One region of the Streptomyces sp. NPDC052773 genome, then DNA from elsewhere that is predicted to be linked to it. Evidence: riboswitches for the same ligand, from Rfam matches in the RefSeq annotation. Region 1 holds a riboswitch; the other holds the start of a gene.
The links. Region 1 has a riboswitch for thiamine pyrophosphate ahead of ACIG0D_RS21140 (thiamine ABC transporter substrate binding subunit). Riboswitches for the same ligand answer to the same signal wherever they lie in the genome.
Positions count from the first base shown of each region.

Region 2: linked by a shared signal. The riboswitch ahead of thiC (phosphomethylpyrimidine synthase ThiC) and the one ahead of ACIG0D_RS21140 (thiamine ABC transporter substrate binding subunit) in region 1 are both predicted to bind thiamine pyrophosphate.

Region 1 is NZ_JBITZX010000009.1:123,237-126,649, forward strand. It holds gene ACIG0D_RS21135 (ABC transporter permease) at 1-713, opposite strand, end outside; gene ACIG0D_RS21140 (thiamine ABC transporter substrate binding subunit) at 761-1,885, opposite strand; TPP riboswitch at 1,975-2,081, opposite strand; gene rlmN (23S rRNA (adenine(2503)-C(2))-methyltransferase RlmN) at 2,106-3,212, opposite strand; gene ACIG0D_RS21150 (phosphatidate cytidylyltransferase) at 3,350-3,413, opposite strand, start outside.
Region 2 is NZ_JBITZX010000007.1:159,667-163,079, forward strand. It holds gene ACIG0D_RS18045 (hypothetical protein) at 1-205, shown strand, start outside; gene thiC (phosphomethylpyrimidine synthase ThiC) at 349-2,154, opposite strand; TPP riboswitch at 2,147-2,336, opposite strand; gene ACIG0D_RS18055 (YibE/F family protein) at 2,408-3,413, shown strand, end outside.

The DNA of each region.
Region 1 (3,413 bases):
GCCGCGAACTGGACGAGGGTGAGCACCGCGGCCGTGGACAGGTCGAAGATCTCGGACGTCTGCCGGTAGATCTCCACTTCGAGGGTGGAGAACTCGGGCCCGCCGAGGATCTGCACCACGCCGAAGGAGGTGAAGGTGAACAGGAACACCATCAGCGCGGCGGCGGCCACGGCGGGCGCGAGCGCCGGGAGCGTGACCGTCCGCCAGGCGGTGAACGGGGACGCGCCGAGCATCCGCGCGGCCTCCTCCTGCCGCGGGTCGAGCTGCGCCCACAGCCCGCCGACCGTGCGGACGACGACCGCGTAGTTGAAGAAGACGTGCGCGAGCAGGATCGCCCACACGGTGGTGTCCAGCCGTACGCCCCATAGCTCGTCCAGCAGTCCGCCGCGCCCGAGCAGCGCCAGGAACGCCGTACCGGCCACGACCGTGGGCAGCACGAACGGCACGGTCACCACCGCGCGCAGCAACTGCTTGCCGGGGAAGTCGAGGCGGGCGAAGACATACGCGGCGGGCAGCGCGAGCAGCAGGGTGAGCGCGGTGGAGGCGAGCGCCTGCCAGGTGGTGAACCACAGGACGTGCCGGACGGCGGGGTCGGCGGGCACCTCCGCGAGCCGCCCGAGCTGCCAGGACCCGTCGACGACGAGGCCGCGGGCGACGATCGCGGCGACGGGCCAGGCGAAGAATGCGGCGAAGAACGCGACGGGCAGGGCCATGAGCCCGAGCCGCGCCGCCGCGCTCTTCGCGCCGCCCTCGCGGGGGGTTACTTCAGTACGAGCGAGGTCCACGACTTGACCCAGTCGTCACGGTTGTCGGCGATCTTCGCCGGGTCCATGGTCTCGGGGTCCTCGGCCTGCGGGCCGTACTTCACGAACTCCTCGGGCACCTGGGCGCCCTCCCGCACCGGGTAGACGAACATGTTCAGCGGCATGTCGTCCTGGAACTCCTTGCCGATCAGGAAGTCCAGGAGCGCCTTGCCGCCCTCGGGGTTCCCGGCGTTGCTCAGCAGCCCCGCGTACTCGACCTGCCGGAAGCAGGTGCCCTCGGCGACCCCGGTCGGGGCGGTCTTCGGCTTCGGGTCGGCGTAGATGACCTCGGCGGGCGGCGAGGAGGCGTACGACACGACGAGCGGCCGGTCGGCCTTGGCCTTCTTCCCGCCGGCGGAGCCGGAGAACTCCTCGTTGTACGCCTGCTCCCAGCCGTCGACGACCTTCACGCCGTTGGCCTTCAGCTTCTTCCAGTAGTCCTGCCAGCCTCCCCCACTCTCGGCTTCGCTCGAGCGGGAGGTGCCCCCATCGCCGTACTTCGCGGCGGTGCCGAGCAGGAAGCCGAGGCCCGGCGAGGAGGTGGCGGGGTTCTCGGTGACCAGCAGGTTCTTGTACTGCGGCTTGACCAGGTCGTCGAAGGAGTCCGGCGGGGTCAGCTTCTTCTCGGCGAAGTACGCCTTGTCGTAGTTGACGCAGATGTCGCCGGTGTCGACGGGCGTGACCCGGTGCTTCGCCTCGTCGGCGCGGTACTCGGGCAGGATCCGGTCGGAGCCCTTCGGCTCGTACGGCTGGAAGAGGCCGTTGTCGAGGGCGCGGGAGAGCAGGGTGTTGTCGACGCCGAAGAAGACGTCGCCCTGCGGGTTGTCCTTGGTCAGGATCGCCTTGTTGACGGCCTGCCCGGCGTCGCCGTCCTCCAGCACCTTGACCTTGTAGCCGGACTTCTTCTCGAAGGCGGCGAGGACGTCCTTCGAGACGGCCCACGAGTTGTGGCTGACCAGCGTGACGGTCTTGGATCCGGAACCGCCGCCGGACGCCTGGTCGCCGTCGGACGACCCGCACGCGGACAGCGTGACCAGGCCGAGCCCGACGGCCATGATCGTGGCCTTCTTGGTGATGCTCACTGGATTCCTCCTGGAGTGACCAGGAAGAGACGCGGCCCTGCCCGGGACCTCCGGGGAAAATCCGGGGGCTCCCGGGCAGGGCGCAACAGCTCGAGTGATGACCGATCTCCCTACCCAGAATGACCTGGGCCAGGTTCGGAGGGTCTGCGGCCGGGTGCCGCACTCTCAGCGCTGTGGCGCTCCCCTGTCGGAATATGCAGATGTACTTACGCCCGTCAGACTACCGTTCGGTGGCGGCGAGCTGACCACACGCCCCGTCGATCTCCTGACCACGGGTGTCCCGGATCGTCACCGGCACACCATGCGCGGCGATGGCCTCCACGAACGCCTTCTCGTCCTCGGGCCGAGAGGCGGTCCACTTCGACCCGGGCGTCGGGTTCAGCGGGATGAGGTTGACGTGCACGGGCCTGCCCTTGAGCAGCCGGCCCAGCCGGTCGCCCCGCCAGGCCTGGTCGTTGATGTCCCGGATCAGCGCGTACTCGATGGACAGCCGGCGCCCCGACTTCTCCGCGTACTCGAACCCGGCGTCCAGCACCTCGCGCACCTTCCACCGGGTGTTCACCGGGACCAGGGTGTCGCGCAGCTCGTCGTCGGGCGCGTGCAGCGAGATCGCGAGGCGGCACTTGAAGCCCTCGTCGGCGAACCGGTGGATGGCGGGGACGAGGCCCACCGTCGACACGGTGATGCCGCGCTGCGACAGCCCCAGCCCGTCGGGGGCGGGGTCGGTGAGGGCGCGGATGGCGCCGACGACCCGCTTGTAGTTGGCGAGCGGCTCGCCCATCCCCATGAAGACGATGTTCGACAGCCGCGCGGGCCCGCCGGGCACCTCGCCGTCGCGCAGCGCGCGCATGCCGTCCACGATCTGGTGCACGATCTCGGCGGTCGACAGGTTCCGGTCGAGCCCCGCCTGCCCGGTGGCGCAGAAGGGGCAGTTCATCCCGCACCCGGCCTGCGAGCTGATGCACATGGTCACCCGGTCCGGGTAACGCATCAGCACCGACTCCACCAGCGTGCCGTCGAACAGCCGCCACAGTGTCTTGCGCGTCGCGCCCTCGTCCGTCGACAGATGCCGTACGACGGTCATCAGCTCCGGGAACAGCGACTCGCGCAGCTTCTCGCGCGAACCGGCCGGGATGTCGGTCCACTGCTCCGGGTCGTGCGCGTACCGCGCGAAGTAGTGCTGCGAGAGCTGCTTGGCACGGAACGGCTTCTCACCGATCTCCGCGACGGCGGCCTTGCGCTCCGCGGGCGAGAGATCGGCAAGATGCCGCGGCGGCGTCTTGGCTCCGCGCGGGGCGACGAAAGTGAGTTCTCCGGGCTTGGGCATGGTGGTACCAGTGTCGCAGATCCACATGGGTGACCCGGGCCGCCCGTCTCGGCCGCCACCTTTCACCGAGCGGACCCAGGGGTGTGGGAAAGCCCCCGCCCGAGGGCGGGGGCTTCGCGCTGCCGGAGGGTGGTCGGTCAGCCGCTGCCAACGAAGACCACGAGGAGCAGCCACACCACCGGGGCGGTGGGCAGCAGGGAG
Region 2 (3,413 bases), on a different contig from region 1:
CCGCGAAGCCCTCGCCGAACCCGGCACCGCCGCACTGCACCACACCGCCCGTCCGGCCCCGACCGGCCGCATGCCGCACCTCGGCTACGACCGCCCCGGCTTCACCAGCCCCGGCGACGGCCGGTCCGCCGGGCACCGGCCCCGCTTCTCCAGCCCGGACTACACGAGTCCGGACTTCGGCGGCCCGGATCACCATCCGGAGTGACCGCCGGCTTGCGCGCCCCCACGTGGACGGGGGAGCGCAAGCCGGAGACGGTGCCCTGCCCTGCCGGCGGACCATCCGTCCGGTCAGTCCGTGCCGCCGGGGCCGGGTCGGTCCGGTCGGTCCGGGCCGTCCGGTCGGCCCGGTCAGTCCGCGATCGGCAGATACACCCGGTTGCCCGCCGCGGCGAACTCCTTCGACTTCTGGGCCATGCCCTGCTCGATCTCCGCCTGGCTGCCGCCGTGTTCACGGCGGATGTCCTGGGAGATCTTCATCGAGCAGAACTTCGGCCCGCACATCGAGCAGAAGTGCGCCGTCTTGGCGGGCTCGGCCGGCAGGGTCTCGTCGTGGAACTCACGAGCCGTGTCGGGGTCGAGGGCCAGGTTGAACTGGTCCTCCCAGCGGAACTCGAAGCGCGCGTCGGACAGCGCGTCGTCCCACTCCTGCGCACCGGGGTGGCCCTTGGCGAGGTCGGCCGCGTGGGCAGCGATCTTGTAGGTGATGACGCCGGTCTTGACGTCGTCACGGTTGGGCAGCCCCAGGTGCTCCTTGGGCGTGACATAGCAGAGCATGGCCGTGCCCCACCAGGCGATCATCGCGGCACCGATGCCGGAGGTGATGTGGTCGTACGCCGGCGCGATGTCCGTCGTCAGCGGGCCGAGCGTATAGAACGGAGCTTCATCACAGATCTCCTGCTGAAGGTCGATGTTCTCCTTGATCTTGTGCATCGGGACGTGACCGGGGCCCTCGATCATCGTCTGCACGTTGAAACGCTTCGCGATCCGGTTGAGTTCCCCGAGCGTCTTCAACTCGGCGAACTGCGCCTCGTCGTTGGCGTCCGCGATCGACCCGGGCCGCAGGCCGTCACCGAGCGAGTAGGTGACGTCGTAGGCGGCGAGGATCTCGCAGAGCTCCTCGAAGTTCTCGTAGAGGAACGACTCCTTGTGGTGCGCCAGGCACCACGCCGCCATGATCGAGCCGCCGCGGGAGACGATGCCGGTCTTGCGGTTCGCGGTGAGCGGGACGTACGCCAGGCGCACGCCCGCGTGGACCGTCATGTAGTCCACGCCCTGCTCGGCCTGCTCGATGACCGTGTCCTTGTAGATCTCCCAGGTCAGTTCCTCGGCCTTGCCGTCGACCTTCTCCAGGGCCTGGTAGAGCGGCACGGTGCCGATGGGGACGGGGGAGTTGCGCAGCACCCACTCACGGGTGGTGTGGATGTTGCGGCCCGTGGACAGGTCCATGACCGTGTCGGCGCCCCAGCGGGTCGCCCAGGTCATCTTCTCGACCTCCTCCTCGATGGAGGACGTCACCGCGGAGTTGCCGATGTTGGCGTTGACCTTCACCAGGAACCGCTTGCCGATGATCATCGGCTCGATCTCCGGGTGGTTGACGTTGGCCGGCAGCACGGCTCGGCCCGCCGCGATCTCCTCGCGCACCACCTCGGGAGAAACGTTCTCCCGGATGGCCACGAACTCCATCTCCGGTGTGATCTCGCCGCGGCGCGCATACGCCAGCTGCGTCACCGCCTGACCGCCACGGCCCCGGCGCGGCTGGCGCGGTCGTCCGGGGAAGACCGCGTCGAGGTTGCGCAGGCCGCCACGCGGCGAGGTGTGCTTGATTCCGTCGTCCTCGGGACGGACGGGACGGCCCGCGTACTCCTCGGTGTCGCCGCGGGCGATGATCCAGTTTTCCCGCAGCGGTGGCAGCCCCCTGCGGACGTCGGTTTCGACGTGCGGATCGGTGTACGGGCCGGATGTGTCGTACAACGTGACCGACCGCCCGTTGGTGAGGTGCACCTGGCGGACCGGCACTCGCAGGTCGGGGCGGGTGCCCTCGACGTACGCCTTGTGCCAGCCGATGGACTTCCCGGCCTCCCCGTCGGTCGACGTCTCCGTCGCGACGGAGGCGTTCTGCGTGGAGGCAGGCGTGCGCGCGTCCTTGATGGTCATGAGACCTACTCCCTACGCCGGCATTACCCGGTAACAGGTTCGGCGGTCGACGCAGCGGTATCCGTCTGCCGACGTCTCGTGTGAAACATCACTCGTGGTCGGTGATGTTTCATGTGAAACATCGCTGGGACGGAGGTCAGCGCCCTCTCAGCCCGGTGCTCCGAGCTCCCGCGTGTACAAAGGTGGCTCCACGCTAGCGTCAATTCGGGCGCGGTGAACAGGGGGCCCCGTTCGTTCTTGCGATGATCGGTCGGTGACCACGACGCAGCATCCCCCGTTCCCACCGCCCGAGCCCCCGCGTGGCGCCGGTCCCGGAAGCGGCCCCGGAGGTGATTCCGGAGGCGGCTTCCGCGGCAGTTTCGGAGGCGGCTTCGGGGATGGATCCGGGGGTGGATACGGAGACGGTCCCGGAGCCGGTGATGGTGGCGGAGCCGGTAACGACGCTGGGCGCGGGCCGGGTTCGCGGCACGGACGGTCGCACGGGCGCGGGCACGGGCAAGGTGGTGAGCCCGGCCACGGGCACGGTGGCTCCGGTGGCGGCCACGGCCACGGGCATGGTGGCGGCGCCGGCTCCGGTGACGGCTCTGGCCCCAGTGGCGGGCATGGCGGCCACGGGCACTCGCACACTCACGGCCCCGCCGCGCCCGTCTCCCAGCATCTGCGCAAGCTGATCAGCGCGGTGCTCATCCCGTTCGCCGCGGCCGTGGTGGTGGGGCTGGCCGTGCTGTGGCCCGGCGGCGCCCCGCCGCACGAGCGGACCGGGGTCGGCTTCGACCGGCAGACCCAGCACGCCACGGTCACCAGGATCGAGAAGGTGGACTGCGGCTCGGTCAACGCCTCGGCCCCGCCCCCGACCGGCGACACGTCCACCGCCGAGGGCTCCTCCGCCCAGCAGCAGGCCGACGGCACCTGCAAGAAGGCGACCATCCGCGTCGACACCGGCAAGGACAAGGGCCGTACCTTCAACGAGATCGTCCAGCCGGACCAGTCACGGCAGCTGGAGCAGGGCCAGAAGGTGATCGTCGCCTACGAGCCCTCCGCCCCCAGGGACCTCCAGTACTCGGTCACCGACGTGAACCGCAGGCTGCCGATGGGCCTGCTCGCCGGCCTCTTCGCGCTCGCCGTCGTGGCTGTCGGGCGGATGCGGGGCGTCATGGCGCTGATCGCGCTGGCCATCAGCTTCCTCGTGCTGAACTTCTTCATCCTGCCGGCCATCCTGCAGGGCTCGAACCCGCTGCTCGTGGCGGTGATCGGGTCGA